2 regions of the Heyndrickxia sp. FSL K6-6286 genome follow, and region 2 is predicted to be linked to the other one. Evidence: riboswitches for the same ligand, from Rfam matches in the RefSeq annotation. Region 2 holds a riboswitch; the other holds the start of a gene.
What was found. Region 2 has a riboswitch for thiamine pyrophosphate ahead of thiT (energy-coupled thiamine transporter ThiT). Riboswitches for the same ligand answer to the same signal wherever they lie in the genome.
Positions count from the first base shown of each region.

Region 1: another riboswitch for thiamine pyrophosphate. It lies ahead of thiW (energy coupling factor transporter S component ThiW); the one in region 2 lies ahead of thiT (energy-coupled thiamine transporter ThiT).

Region 1 is NZ_CP152029.1:2,714,402-2,720,683, reverse strand. It holds gene qoxA (cytochrome aa3 quinol oxidase subunit II) at 1-309, opposite strand, end outside; gene MHI39_RS13720 (DUF1646 family protein) at 894-1,991, shown strand; gene MHI39_RS13715 (DNA-3-methyladenine glycosylase) at 2,113-2,757, opposite strand; TPP riboswitch at 3,272-3,374, shown strand; TPP riboswitch at 3,449-3,555, shown strand; gene thiW (energy coupling factor transporter S component ThiW) at 3,730-4,251, shown strand; gene thiD (bifunctional hydroxymethylpyrimidine kinase/phosphomethylpyrimidine kinase) at 4,220-5,047, shown strand; gene thiM (hydroxyethylthiazole kinase) at 5,047-5,850, shown strand; gene thiE (thiamine phosphate synthase) at 5,840-6,282, shown strand, end outside.
Region 2 is NZ_CP152029.1:2,319,210-2,325,491, reverse strand. It holds gene MHI39_RS11705 (FAD-dependent oxidoreductase) at 1-51, opposite strand, end outside; gene MHI39_RS11700 (hypothetical protein) at 207-401, shown strand; gene thiT (energy-coupled thiamine transporter ThiT) at 575-1,147, opposite strand; TPP riboswitch at 1,232-1,335, opposite strand; gene MHI39_RS11690 (ATP-binding cassette domain-containing protein) at 1,497-3,116, shown strand; gene hpaB (4-hydroxyphenylacetate 3-monooxygenase, oxygenase component) at 3,316-4,743, shown strand; gene MHI39_RS11680 (DUF421 domain-containing protein) at 4,744-5,610, opposite strand; gene MHI39_RS11675 (DUF1657 domain-containing protein) at 5,629-5,832, opposite strand; gene MHI39_RS11670 (DUF1657 domain-containing protein) at 5,907-6,113, opposite strand.

The DNA of each region.
Region 1 (6,282 bases), 400 kb from region 2:
GATTGAAAGAACAATAACAATGATGACTGGTACTCCAACACAGATTGCTTCTACAATCGGGTTTCCCTCAATATGTGGTGGCTCATAATCCTTGCTTTGCTTAGAAGCTCGGAATTTAATTAGCATATAAAGCAGAAGACCAAAAACTACAATGACAATAAATGACATAATGAATATAGAAATCATAATGTCATTAGCTTGTGTTTTAGCTTGAGGTCCTTTAGGATCTAGTACCATTAAAGGTTCACAGCCTGAAAGTACAGTCAATATAGCAAACATCGCTAAATAGATTAACCATTTCATTTTCATAAAAAAACTCCTTTCAATTAAAGATAAAATTCTGAAAGCTAATTTGAAATCATCTTAATATGTTTTATTAAATTTATCTGTAGAATGATTGTGACTTCACATAAAGTTCATGAATAAAGAGAGAGAATTGTCACCAATTATTCAAGATAAACACAGAAAAGGAAGGATAGTTTCATTTGTTTATTAGCTTTATTCTTTAATATAAGGTAAAATAAAAGGATGGCTATTTTTAGAAAATTCATATCAAAATTTAAGTTTTTATAGATTGGTTTATTACATAAACCTTTGTTCATTATTACTTTTTACCATTGAGTCAATAAATTTTTTTAGAAGTTATCTAGTCAAATAGCTTGTAATTATGATATACTAATTTATAGATTACAAATTTTTGATTTATAATTGATAATTTAATAGATAAATTTTTTTGGAGGAGCCTGTCACCAAGGGATAAGTATGTCCCTTTTGTGACAGGCTTTTTTGAGTTTTCATTGAAGATGATTAAATAATTAGGTACCTAATTGCCTTTTTAAAATTGCAGAATCATCAAAATTATCAATTATAAAATACAAGGAGGAGATGTATCAATGATTATTGGATTATCCATTATATTGTTACTTGTTTTAATATTACCCTTTACTAAATTTGTTGAACGAAATTTAGAAATATTTTTATTTATAATGGGAATATTAGCTGTCATTGTAAGCCAAGTTTACTCATGGTCACTTGTTAAAGAAGCAATCATCCATCCGATTAACATTACTCTTGCAGTACTCATAGCCGGATTAGTTTTTCGCTGGTTCCAACGACCGATTGAGAAAGGAATCCTGTGGATTAGCTCAGTAATGCCATATCGCTTATTTATTGCACTTTTTGTCATCGTTCTTGGAATTGTATCAAGTATTATTACAGCAATTGTAGCAGCTATCATCCTAGTTGCGGTCATTAGTGTATTACGATTGGACCGAAAATCCGAGATTCGTCTCGTTGTGTTAGCATGTTTTGCAATCGGTCTGGGGGCAGTGTTAACTCCAATTGGTGAACCACTTTCTACAATTGTTGTAAGTAAATTGGATGAAGATTTCTTTTATCTCCTTAAATTAGTTGGAACTTCTGTTATTCCAGCAGTGATTGTTTTTGGAATTATCGCCGCTTTTGCAGTGAAACCGGGTGGTAGATTAAATGAACCTGCCTGGAAATCTGAAATAGCTGCCGCAAGTGAATTAGCAGGATCTAAAGAGAATGAAACGGGTAGTGTAAAAGCAGATACAGGCACACAGACTGAGTCCTATGCGGAGATTATTATTCGCAGTTTAAAGATTTATTTATTTGTAATGGCTTTAACATTTCTTGGTGCTGGTTTTGAACCATTTATTGAAGCGTACTTACTTGATTTAAGTCCTTTAATTATGTATTGGATTAATATGCTCTCTGCTGTTTTAGATAATGCGACATTGGCTGCAGCGGAAATAAGTCCTGCTATGAATGATACTACGATCAAAGATATCTTAATGGGTCTCCTCATTAGTGGGGGAATGCTTATTCCTGGAAATATACCCAATATTATAGCTGCTGGTAAACTGAAAATTACAAGTGGAGAATATGCACGATTTGCTTTTCCTATTGGTTTAGCAGCAATGGTTCTTTACTTTGTTATTATTTTGATAACTGATATTTTGTTCTAAAATGTTAAACTGAAAATAGAAATAGGGTTGTCTGGTAGCAATATCTTTTCATCAGACAACCCTTTTTTATAATCAGTAAAAAGTGAGATCCATTGAAAATAATTATAAATAAATCGTAGATTTAATTAGATCTCAAGTATTCCTCAAATGAAGGATAGGAAACGACATATTCTTGGTTAACCACCTCCCATAAGTATAGCGAGGCAATCGATTGATAAGGTGCCCATGCTTTTCCTTTTTCTTCTAAAAGTTTTTTACCATCTGATTCTTTTGAAACTGAATAAAGCCATTTGACACCACGTTGGAGACCAATATCTAGTAGGGATAATACATCGAGTCTACCTAGTGAGAAGATGAGAAACATTTCCGCTGTCCAACGACCAATTCCTTTGACTTGTGTTAATTGTTGTATTACCGTTTCATTCCCCATGTATGAAAATTGCTCAAATAGTAGCTCCTTTTTAGTAATTTTTTCGGATAAATCTCGTATATACGAAATCTTTCGGTAGGATATACCTATCTCTCTTAACTGCTCATCTGATAATGCTAAAATAGTCTCCGGTGAGAGATTGGAATTCGTCAATTTTTTTAGCCGCTCATTTAAAACGGAAGCAACCTTTGAAGATAATTGCTGTCCGACTATTGATCGTAATAATGCTTGATAGGGATCATCACTTATTTTTATATTGAGCGGACCAATAAGTTTCATTAGTTGTTGTAAGATAGGATCGGCAGTTCCTAATTTTTGTAATATTATTTGGTTCAATCGAATCACTTCCCTAAATTTTTGATTAACTAGATATGAACTTCATCATTTTAGAATAATATTAACATTATTCAGTTATTTTTAAATCATATAAAAATATTTTTAGATGTAATTTAAGCTAAATTTATTATCAATAGGGGTGGAAAGGAGTTTGGTTACAACTAAAAAAAGAATAAGAGGCATTTTTTATACTCATTTACACATACCTCTAATGGGGTAAGGCATTCGTTCTAAATGTAAACAAAGTGATTGAGGATACAGAAGGACTGCTGTGCACTCTATAATAGAATTAAAAAATTATGGAAGGAAAAAATTATTTCATTACTGTTGAAAAAGCTAATATTCATGACAATGAATGAGATAGAAGGTTTGAATGAAGAGTAAAACAGAGAAAATGAAAATACGTAAAAAGATTGATACATTAGTCATGGATGTATAGTCTATTATTTTAACTTTCTAATGAAAATGATTGATTTTTATCCAGAATATGCTAAGATGGGTTTAATTAAATGAAATTGATCACTAGGGGAGTCTTTTAAGAAGACTGAGACAGAGGTTCTGGACCCTTTGAACTTGATCCAGTTGATGCTGGCGTAAGGAAGTGGCTGTATTTTTCGGTGCGATGAACCGTGAAAATCAGTCCGTCCTTATATCTAGGGCGGTTTTTTTATGCCTTATAACAATAAAATATAGATTCTGCTAGGGGAGCCGAGTTTGGCTGAGAGAGATCAAAGAAGATTGATACCCTTTAAACCTGATCCGGGTGATGCCGGCGTAGGGAAGCGGTCCAAACCTATTTTTTAGGTTGTCTTTTTATGGGATATAACCGCTTTCTTTTTAGGAAAGTGGTTTTTCTGTTGTGGAGAAAAAAGAATTTATCTTCGTTTTCAAAATTACAACGTTCTTGATTTGCCAGCTCTTATCGAAATTAAACAAATTTCGAAAGTTCTTAAGGGAAAGGGGGGTGATTCAATGTCTAAAACTAGAAAACTAACATTGACTTCAATAATTATTGCGATTACTACACTAACAAGTAATATCGTGTTTATTCCAGTAGGGTTTGCGAAAATTTTTCCTGTACAACATATGGCTAATGTTTTGACTGCTGTATTGCTTGGCCCGGTTTATTCCGTAGCACAGTCATTCATCGTTTCATTACTTCGAAATATGAATGGAACTGGTTCTATTTTTGCTTTCCCAGGGAGTATGATTGGTGCTTTTTTAGCAAGCTTTCTATTTTTTAAAACCAAAAAGCTTATATGGGCATTTATTGGAGAGGTAACTGGAACAGGGATTCTTGGTGCGCTCGCTGCCTATCCGATTGCAACTCTGCTTTTAGGGAATAAAGTTGCCTTATTCGGGTTTGTACCGTCTTTCATAATCAGTTCCTTAGGCGGTGCAATTATTGGCATTGTTTTTATCAAAATATTATTCAAAAACAAAATAATAGGGGGAATCATCTATGAAAACAGCTCTTACAATCGCAGGCTCTGATTCAGGTGGAGGAGCAGGAGTACAAGCCGATTTGAAAGCATTCTCTGCATTAGGTGTGTATGGAATGTCTGTTATTACAGCTGTTACAGCGCAAAATACTGTTGAGGTACGATCGGTTCAGATGCTGGATATTTCGATCATTCGTGATCAAATTGCAGCAATATTTGAGGATTTACCGGTGGATGCTGTGAAAATTGGCATGCTTGGATCAGCGGAAATTGTAAAAAATGTGGCTGAAGAACTCAACAAGTATAAACCAAAACAGATAATTCTAGACCCTGTAATGGTTTCAAAGGGAGGACATCATCTTTTATTGACGGATGCTATACAATCCTTAAAGGAAAAATTGCTTCCAGTGGTAACACTTGTAACTCCTAATATTCCAGAAGCGGAATGTTTAACTAATACTAAGATTGAAAATATTGAGGATATGTATCAAGCATGTAGAAATTTAAAAGAGCTTGGGGCAAAATCTGTCCTCCTAAAAGGAGGACATCTTGAAGGAGATCCCAATGATTTATTTTTCGATGGCATGCAATTCACATGGTTAAAAGGGAAACGAATTCATACGAAGAATGTTCATGGGACCGGCTGTACTTTATCCTCCGCAATTACAGCGTATATAGCCAAAGGATACTCTTTGCAGGAGGCTGTTAAAGCAGGTAAATCCTATATTACAAAAGCAATTCAATATAGCATTAATATTGGATCTGGTCATGGTCCTACCCATCATTTTTTTGATATTTATGAGAAAGCTGGTTTAGTAGAAAGAGAGGAAAATAAGGGGGAGTTATAGTGAATAATATCAAAGAATTATTTAATAGAGTAAAAGAGTCGAAGCCACTTATTCATCATATTACGAATACAGTAACCATCAATGATTGTGCCAATGTGACACTTGCAATTGGGGGATCACCTGTAATGGCAACAGAAACGAATGAGATGGAAGAGATGATCCAGTTAGCAGATGCACTAGTGATAAACTTTGGAACCATTCATGAACAGGTTTTTGAATCTATGATTCGTGCTGGCCGTGCTGCAAATCGTAAAGGGATACCTGTAATATTTGATCCTGTTGGTGTAGGTGCAACTTCTTTTCGAACAAGTAAATCACAGATTCTATTAGATCAGGTCAAAATGGATATCATACGTGGGAATGTAAGTGAGCTTCATGCGTTAATTGGTGGAAGTAGTCAAACGAAAGGAGTAGATGCAGGTGAAGTTTCAGTTTCTCCGATAGAAATAGCGAATCGTGCAGCGGAAAAATATAAGTGTTCAATTGGGATAAGTGGCAAGGAAGATGTCATTTCAGATGGAAAACGAACATTCATCCTGCAAAATGGTGATGAAATATTAACAAAAATAACAGGTACTGGCTGTATGTCAGGTTCTATCATTGCAAGTTTTGCTGCAGTAAGTGAAGACCCTTTAAATGCTACGATGGTTGGAATGTCTGTCATGTCAATAGCGGGTCAAAGGGCAAAACAACATCTGAAACTGAATGAAGGTCTAGGAACATTTAAAGCAAAACTTATAGACGAAATTGATCTGATGAATGCTGAAACATTTAATCTTGAGGTGAGAATACATGAATATTGATTATCAACTGTATCTTGTTACAGATGAACAAACGTCCGAAGAGGAATTGCTTCCTATTGTTGAAAAAGCGGTGCTAGGTGGAGTCACTGCTGTGCAACTTCGAGAAAAACACTCAGAAGGAAAAATCTTTTTTGAAAAGGCAATAAAACTTAAACAACTTCTAGCAAAATTTGATGTTCCATTAATCATTAACGATCGTGTGGACATCGCATTGGCAGTCAATGCAGAAGGAATACATATTGGACAAAAAGATCTCCCCTTAGTGGAAGTGAAAAAAATAATACCCAACTCAATGATTGTCGGTGTTTCTGTTCAAACTGAGGAACAAGCATTGGTTGCACAAAAGGAAGGGGCTGATTATATCGGTGTTGGTACTGTTTTTCCGACAACTACAAAACCTGATGCGATCACTATGTCTTTTGCGACTTTAAG
Region 2 (6,282 bases):
TTTCCATATCGGTTCAGGAAATTGTGGCATTTTCACTTCTTCGTTTGGCATCTAATCTTCCTCCAAATGCAATTATATACTTTCTATTTTTAACCAAAGGAAGAAATTTCATGTATTCTTTTTTATCGCCACGGATGAATTTTTACATATATTAAGTAAATAATACTCAAAGCTACTTACTAAAACAGAAAGGTGAATTAAACTTAATGACTGAATCATATGAAGACAAAAGATTAACAGATACACCAAAGCAGCCAAAAATCACGATAAATACAGCAATGAGTACCAAAAACCAAAAAAAATATTATCCTGGTCATTCAGTGGCTGATCATAAACAATTAGAAGAGGCAAATACCAACATAGCTGGAGACGAAATAAAGCAACAGAATGAGAATTTATAAATGAGATATGTATACATAAAAAAAGACGCTTTGATTTATGTACTATCCAAAGCGTCCCTTCGTATTTCATTGTTTATTGTTATTGCAGGTAACAGCAAAAATCAATTGTATAAATCTACCCCGATTTACAATATAAGTAGAATTTTAGAAAATTGATTTTTGATTATGCTTGATTAAGCAAATCTTTTAACAAGTCTTGGGCTCATCGTAATGATGATACTTAAAATAATTGCACATAAAAGACCTGATAGAAGCATTGTTGTTCCATTAGCAATTAATGAATATAAGAATGGCGATTGCCCTTCTGGTGCAAATTTACCCCAAAAAATCATCCCAGCTAAAAAATGCCAAAAATAACGACCAATGCTGCCAATAAACGTTGCAACTACAACTAAGAAAATTGTCTTTCCTTTATTACCTTCATGAATATTCGCTTGAATAAATGACCTAAATAGACCTGCTAGACCAATAAAAGAAAAGGCAATAAAAAATTCTATGAACCCTTGAACGGGAGTTAATATATCATCTGCTGCATCTCCCAAAACAATTTGAAGTAGTCCCCATAACAATCCTCCGACAAAGCTTGCTCTCACACCCCATCGAAAAGCAAGAATGAAAATAGGAACCATAGCAAAGGAAACTGAAATCGCTGAGCTTAGTTTTATAGATGGTAATAAATCTAACACAAACGCAAAAGCAGCACATAATGAAATCTCGATCAAAGTTAGCAAACTAAATTTTTTCATAAAAAAAATCCCCCTCTATAGTGTTTTTAAAGAAACGCACCGCAAAAGGGGGAATAAACGATTGCATATTGTAAAAAAAGCAATCCATTATTCAATCCACATCCCTACGCTAGTACTAACTAACAGGTTCAAAGGGTCAGAACAAATATGTTCACTCTCAGCAAAAAAATGCTCCCCTTGTGGTAACGTTCATTAAATTTTCATTAACATTGTACAACAATTTTAATTATTATGAAAGGCATTTTTTTTTAGAGAAACAACTGCATCCCTTTCAATAACTGACTTTTCCCTTTTTTAATCAACTCATGGTATAATTAATAAGATATTATTCTTTTGGAGGTATTTGTCTTTGATTACTGTAAATAATGTAGGCTTACGATTCGGTGAACGTAAACTTTTTGAAGATATTAATATTAAGTTCACACCTGGAAACTGTTACGGACTTATTGGTGCAAATGGTGCTGGGAAATCAACATTTCTTAAAATATTATCTGGTGAGCTTGAGCCTCAAACTGGTGATGTGCATATAACACCAGGCGAAAGACTTGCTATCTTAAAGCAAAACCACTTTGAATTTGAAGAAGAAGAAGTTTTAAAAGTCGTTATTATGGGACATACACGTCTATTCGAAGTTATGCAAGAAAAAGATGCAATATACATGAAAGCTGATTTCAGCGACGAAGATGGAATGAGAGCTGCGGAGCTTGAAGGTGAATTTGCGGAATTAAATGGTTGGGAAGCTGAGTCAGAAGCAGCAATCCTTTTAAAAGGACTCGGCATAGATGAAGAGCTTCATTCAAAAAAAATGGCAGAGTTAACAGGTGCGGAAAAGGTAAAAGTATTACTTGCACAAGCTCTTTTTGGGAAGCCTGATATTTTACTTCTAGATGAGCCAACAAACCATCTAGACTTAAAAGCAATACAGTGGTTAGAAGAATTTCTAATCAACTTTGAAAATACAGTTATTGTCGTATCGCATGATCGTCATTTCTTAAATAAAGTCTGTACGCATATAGCAGATCTTGATTTCAGTAAGATTCAATTATATGTTGGAAATTATGATTTTTGGTATGAATCTAGCCAATTAGCACAAAAAATGGCCCAAGAAGCGAACAAGAAAAAGGAAGAAAAAATTAAGGAATTACAAAGCTTTATTGCCAGATTTAGTGCAAACGCATCTAAATCGAAACAAGCCACTTCACGTAAAAAGCTTTTAGACAAAATTACCTTGGACGATATCAGGCCATCTTCAAGGAAATATCCATATGTACATTTTACACCGGATCGTGAAATTGGAAATGATCTTCTCCGTGTAGAAGAACTATCAAAGACTATCGATGGTGTTAAGGTACTCGATAATATTAGTTTTACAATGAATAAAGATGATAAAATCGCATTAGTAGGTCATAATGAATTAGCAAAATCTACTTTATTTAAGATTTTGGCTGGAGAAATGGAACCCGATAGCGGAACATATAAATGGGGTGTCACAACCTCTCAATCATACTTCCCTAAAGATAACACAAGTTATTTTGAAAATGGCGAATTGACTTTAGTAGATTGGTTACGTCAGTACTCCCCTAATGATCAAAGTGAAAGCTTCTTAAGAGGATTTTTAGGAAGAATGCTTTTCTCTGGTGAAGAAGTGATGAAAAAGGCCAATGTTCTATCGGGTGGTGAAAAAGTTCGCTGCATGCTTTCAAAAATGATGCTTAGTGGAGCCAATGTCTTATTACTAGATGAGCCAACAAACCATCTTGATTTGGAATCCATTACAGCAGTTAATAATGGTTTAATACGTTTTAAAGGTTCAATGATTTTTGCATCACATGACCATCAATTTTTTCAAACCATTGCCAATCGAATCATAGAAATTACACCAAATGGCATTATTGATAAAGAAATGACCTATGATGAATATCTAGAAAATGACGAAATTCAACATCAATTAAAAATGTTATATGCATAAAAACGATAAAAAGGTTGCCTAAAGATTGGGTCTGACATCACCATACGATATCTAATAAGAATTTTGTTCTAAAAGATTACGTATTTATGTGATGTCGGACCCTTAAATAGACAGCCTTTTTTATTTTATAAATTTCACTGGGTAGTCCGGTTTAAATTCAAGCATACAATTTATTATTCATAAAAGTGGGGTGGTAAAATTGTCTTTAAATGGAGATGATTTCATTAAAAGAATTGATGGTTTAAATAATGAGGTGTGGGTGGATGGAAAAAGAATAACTGGAAAAATCTCGGCACACCCTGCTTTCAGTGGCGTATTAGCAATGAAAGCTAAATTATATGATTATCAAGTTGAACATTGTGAAGAATTTACATTTTTTTCTGAAAGAACGAATAGTAGAGTGAATTTTTCATACCAACAACCTAAAACAATAGAAGATTTAAAGAAAAGATCAATTGCTACGCAAAAGTTGGCAAAATTAAATGCAGGTTTACTAGGTCGCTCACCTGATTATATTAATACTGGAATAATGAGTCTAGGTGTGGCAGAGGAAATTTTTAAGGAAGAAAATCAACATTACCATATCAATATACGCCAAATATATGAAGATGCAATGGAAAATGATTTGACATTTACCCATACATTTATCAACCCTCAAGTCAACCGTTCAGACAATTATTTCGAGGAATCTGATAAAGTTATTGCCGCAAAAGTAATTCGAGAAACAAGTGAAGGCATAATCATTTCGGGAGCTAGATTATTAGCGACACAAGGTGGAATTACTGATGAGATTTTAGTTCTTCCTGCAGGGGGAAATTACTTTGAAGATCCATATAATTATGCATTTTCTATTCCATCGAACACCCCCGGATTAAAATTTATTTGTAGGGAATCATTCGTCTCCAATGAATCCATTTACGATGCACCTTTAAGTTCAAAATTTGAGGAAATGGATTCTATTGTTGTATTTGATAATGTATTAGTTCCTTGGGAAAGAGTATTTCTTTATAAAAATTTTAAGATCTCTTTACGAATGTTTTCCGAAACTAAATTTAATACTTTCCTTCTCTACCAAGCCGTTTCCAGAATGATTGTAAAAACTGAGTTCCTGTTAGGAATAGCGGAATCCATTGTCGAAACAATTAGTATTAAAGAATATCAACATGTTAAAGATAAGATTACAGAAATAATCTCAGCACTTGAAATAATAAAAGCATTACAATTATCAGCCATGACACATGCTAAAGTTGATTCGAGGAATACAATGGTTCCAGATGATTATCCACTTAATGTTGCCATTTGCTATTACCCTAAAATATATCCCCGACTGGTAGAGATCCTTCAATTATTAGGTGGAAGCGGTTTAATCCTTCTCCCAACCAAAAAGCAATTTGACTCTTCTATTGGATCATATTTAGACGATTATCTTCAAGGAACAAATTCAAATGCCGTAGATCGTGTACAACTTTTTCGACTAGCGTGGGATCTCTGTATGAGTTCATTCGGTTCAAGACAAACACATTTCGAGCGATTTTTTTTTGGAGATCCTATTCGTATCAGTATGGGTTTATACGATGGATATCCAAAAGAAAAATACATAAATATGGTTAAAGATTATTTATCTTAACTATTCTACTAAAAAAGGTTTGATCCTGTTGACCATATTTTCAATTCTCTTCGCATTCAGTTTATACATTTCTTGAGCAGGTTTTGATTCTGTTGCTAATGTAAATAATTCAAGATCTGCTTGACATTTTTTAAGAGTCGCTAATAAAAGAGCTCGTTCCTGGGAATTTGGCAATTGAATTTTATCGTCATAAATATCAACAGTTAATTTTCCGTATGAATCAATTTGACCGATAAAAACATTATCAAGGGCAACATTTAATTTTTCTAATTCCGCCTTTAACCAAGCTCGATTAAAAACCGTTTCCCCTAAAGCCTCATCTAGTATCTGACCTTCTGATATTACTGTTTTTGCCTCCTTCTCAGGTGCCACCTGTAATTGGATATCTTTCGGTGTAATAGGTTGGTTTTCTTTTTTAAGAAGAACATTTAAGTCACCATTTGGTTCTAAGACAGCAAATTCAACATCTGCCAGATTAAATGCATTCTTTTTTCTTAAAAGCTCCGTTAAATCATCTACTGTATATTTTTCCTTAGTTAAAGTATCTTCTTGTATTTTTCCTTCTTTTATAATTACTTTCGGTGTACCATCAATAAAATCCCTGAATTTTTTGCTTTTTAACGAAAGAAATAAAATGCCTAAAGGAAGTAAGCTCCAGACTAACAGACTATATATACCATATAAAAAGTGTTTCTCGATACCTGTGGAAATCTCAGCAACGATACTTCCAATAGTTATTGCTATAATGTATTCAAAAAGTGTCAGTTGAGTAATCTGCTTTCTTCCAAGAAATTTTGTTATGAAAAATAATACTATAAGTGCTGTGATTGACCTTAAAATGACCTCAAACCATGCCGGTACAGACATTGTAACACTCCCCTCCTATTAATTTTTGTATTGTGGTTCTTCGCGTTCAAGAATAACTAATCGTTTTTGTAAGTCATTTATAATTTCCTCGGTTTCCATCATACATTCATGGAATTCTTTTTGCGCTTTCTCATCAACAGCCTTTAATGCGAGCTGACTAAAATTGTTCTTTGCTCCATTTAAGCTTGCAATACATGATTTTACATCCGATGCAATCGTCATATCATCATTCCTTTTTTTTGAAAAGGACTGCCGATTTGCAGGATGACAGTCCCTTTCTCATTTTATTAATTTCCTTACTGTTGCTTATATTGTGGTTCTTCTTGCTCAACTTCATTCATTCTTGGAGTTAACGTATCAATGATTGATTGTGTTTGCTGAGCACATGTTTGATATAGCTGTTTTGCCTGTTGATTGTCAGTTTGTAATGCGAAAGTTTCTAAATTCGCTTGTGCACTTTTTAATCCAGAAACAGTTTGTTTAATATTTGTAATAACAGTCATGTACATAACCCCTTTTTCGTTTAGGTATTGGGATGTTCATAATGAACAATGTTATTTTATGAACAAACATAGTTTTTATAAATTGAAATATTATCCTTTTTAACTTCATATAAAAAATTGTATGAAAAATAAAAAGATTCATATATAATAGAATTAATTAGTGCACCGA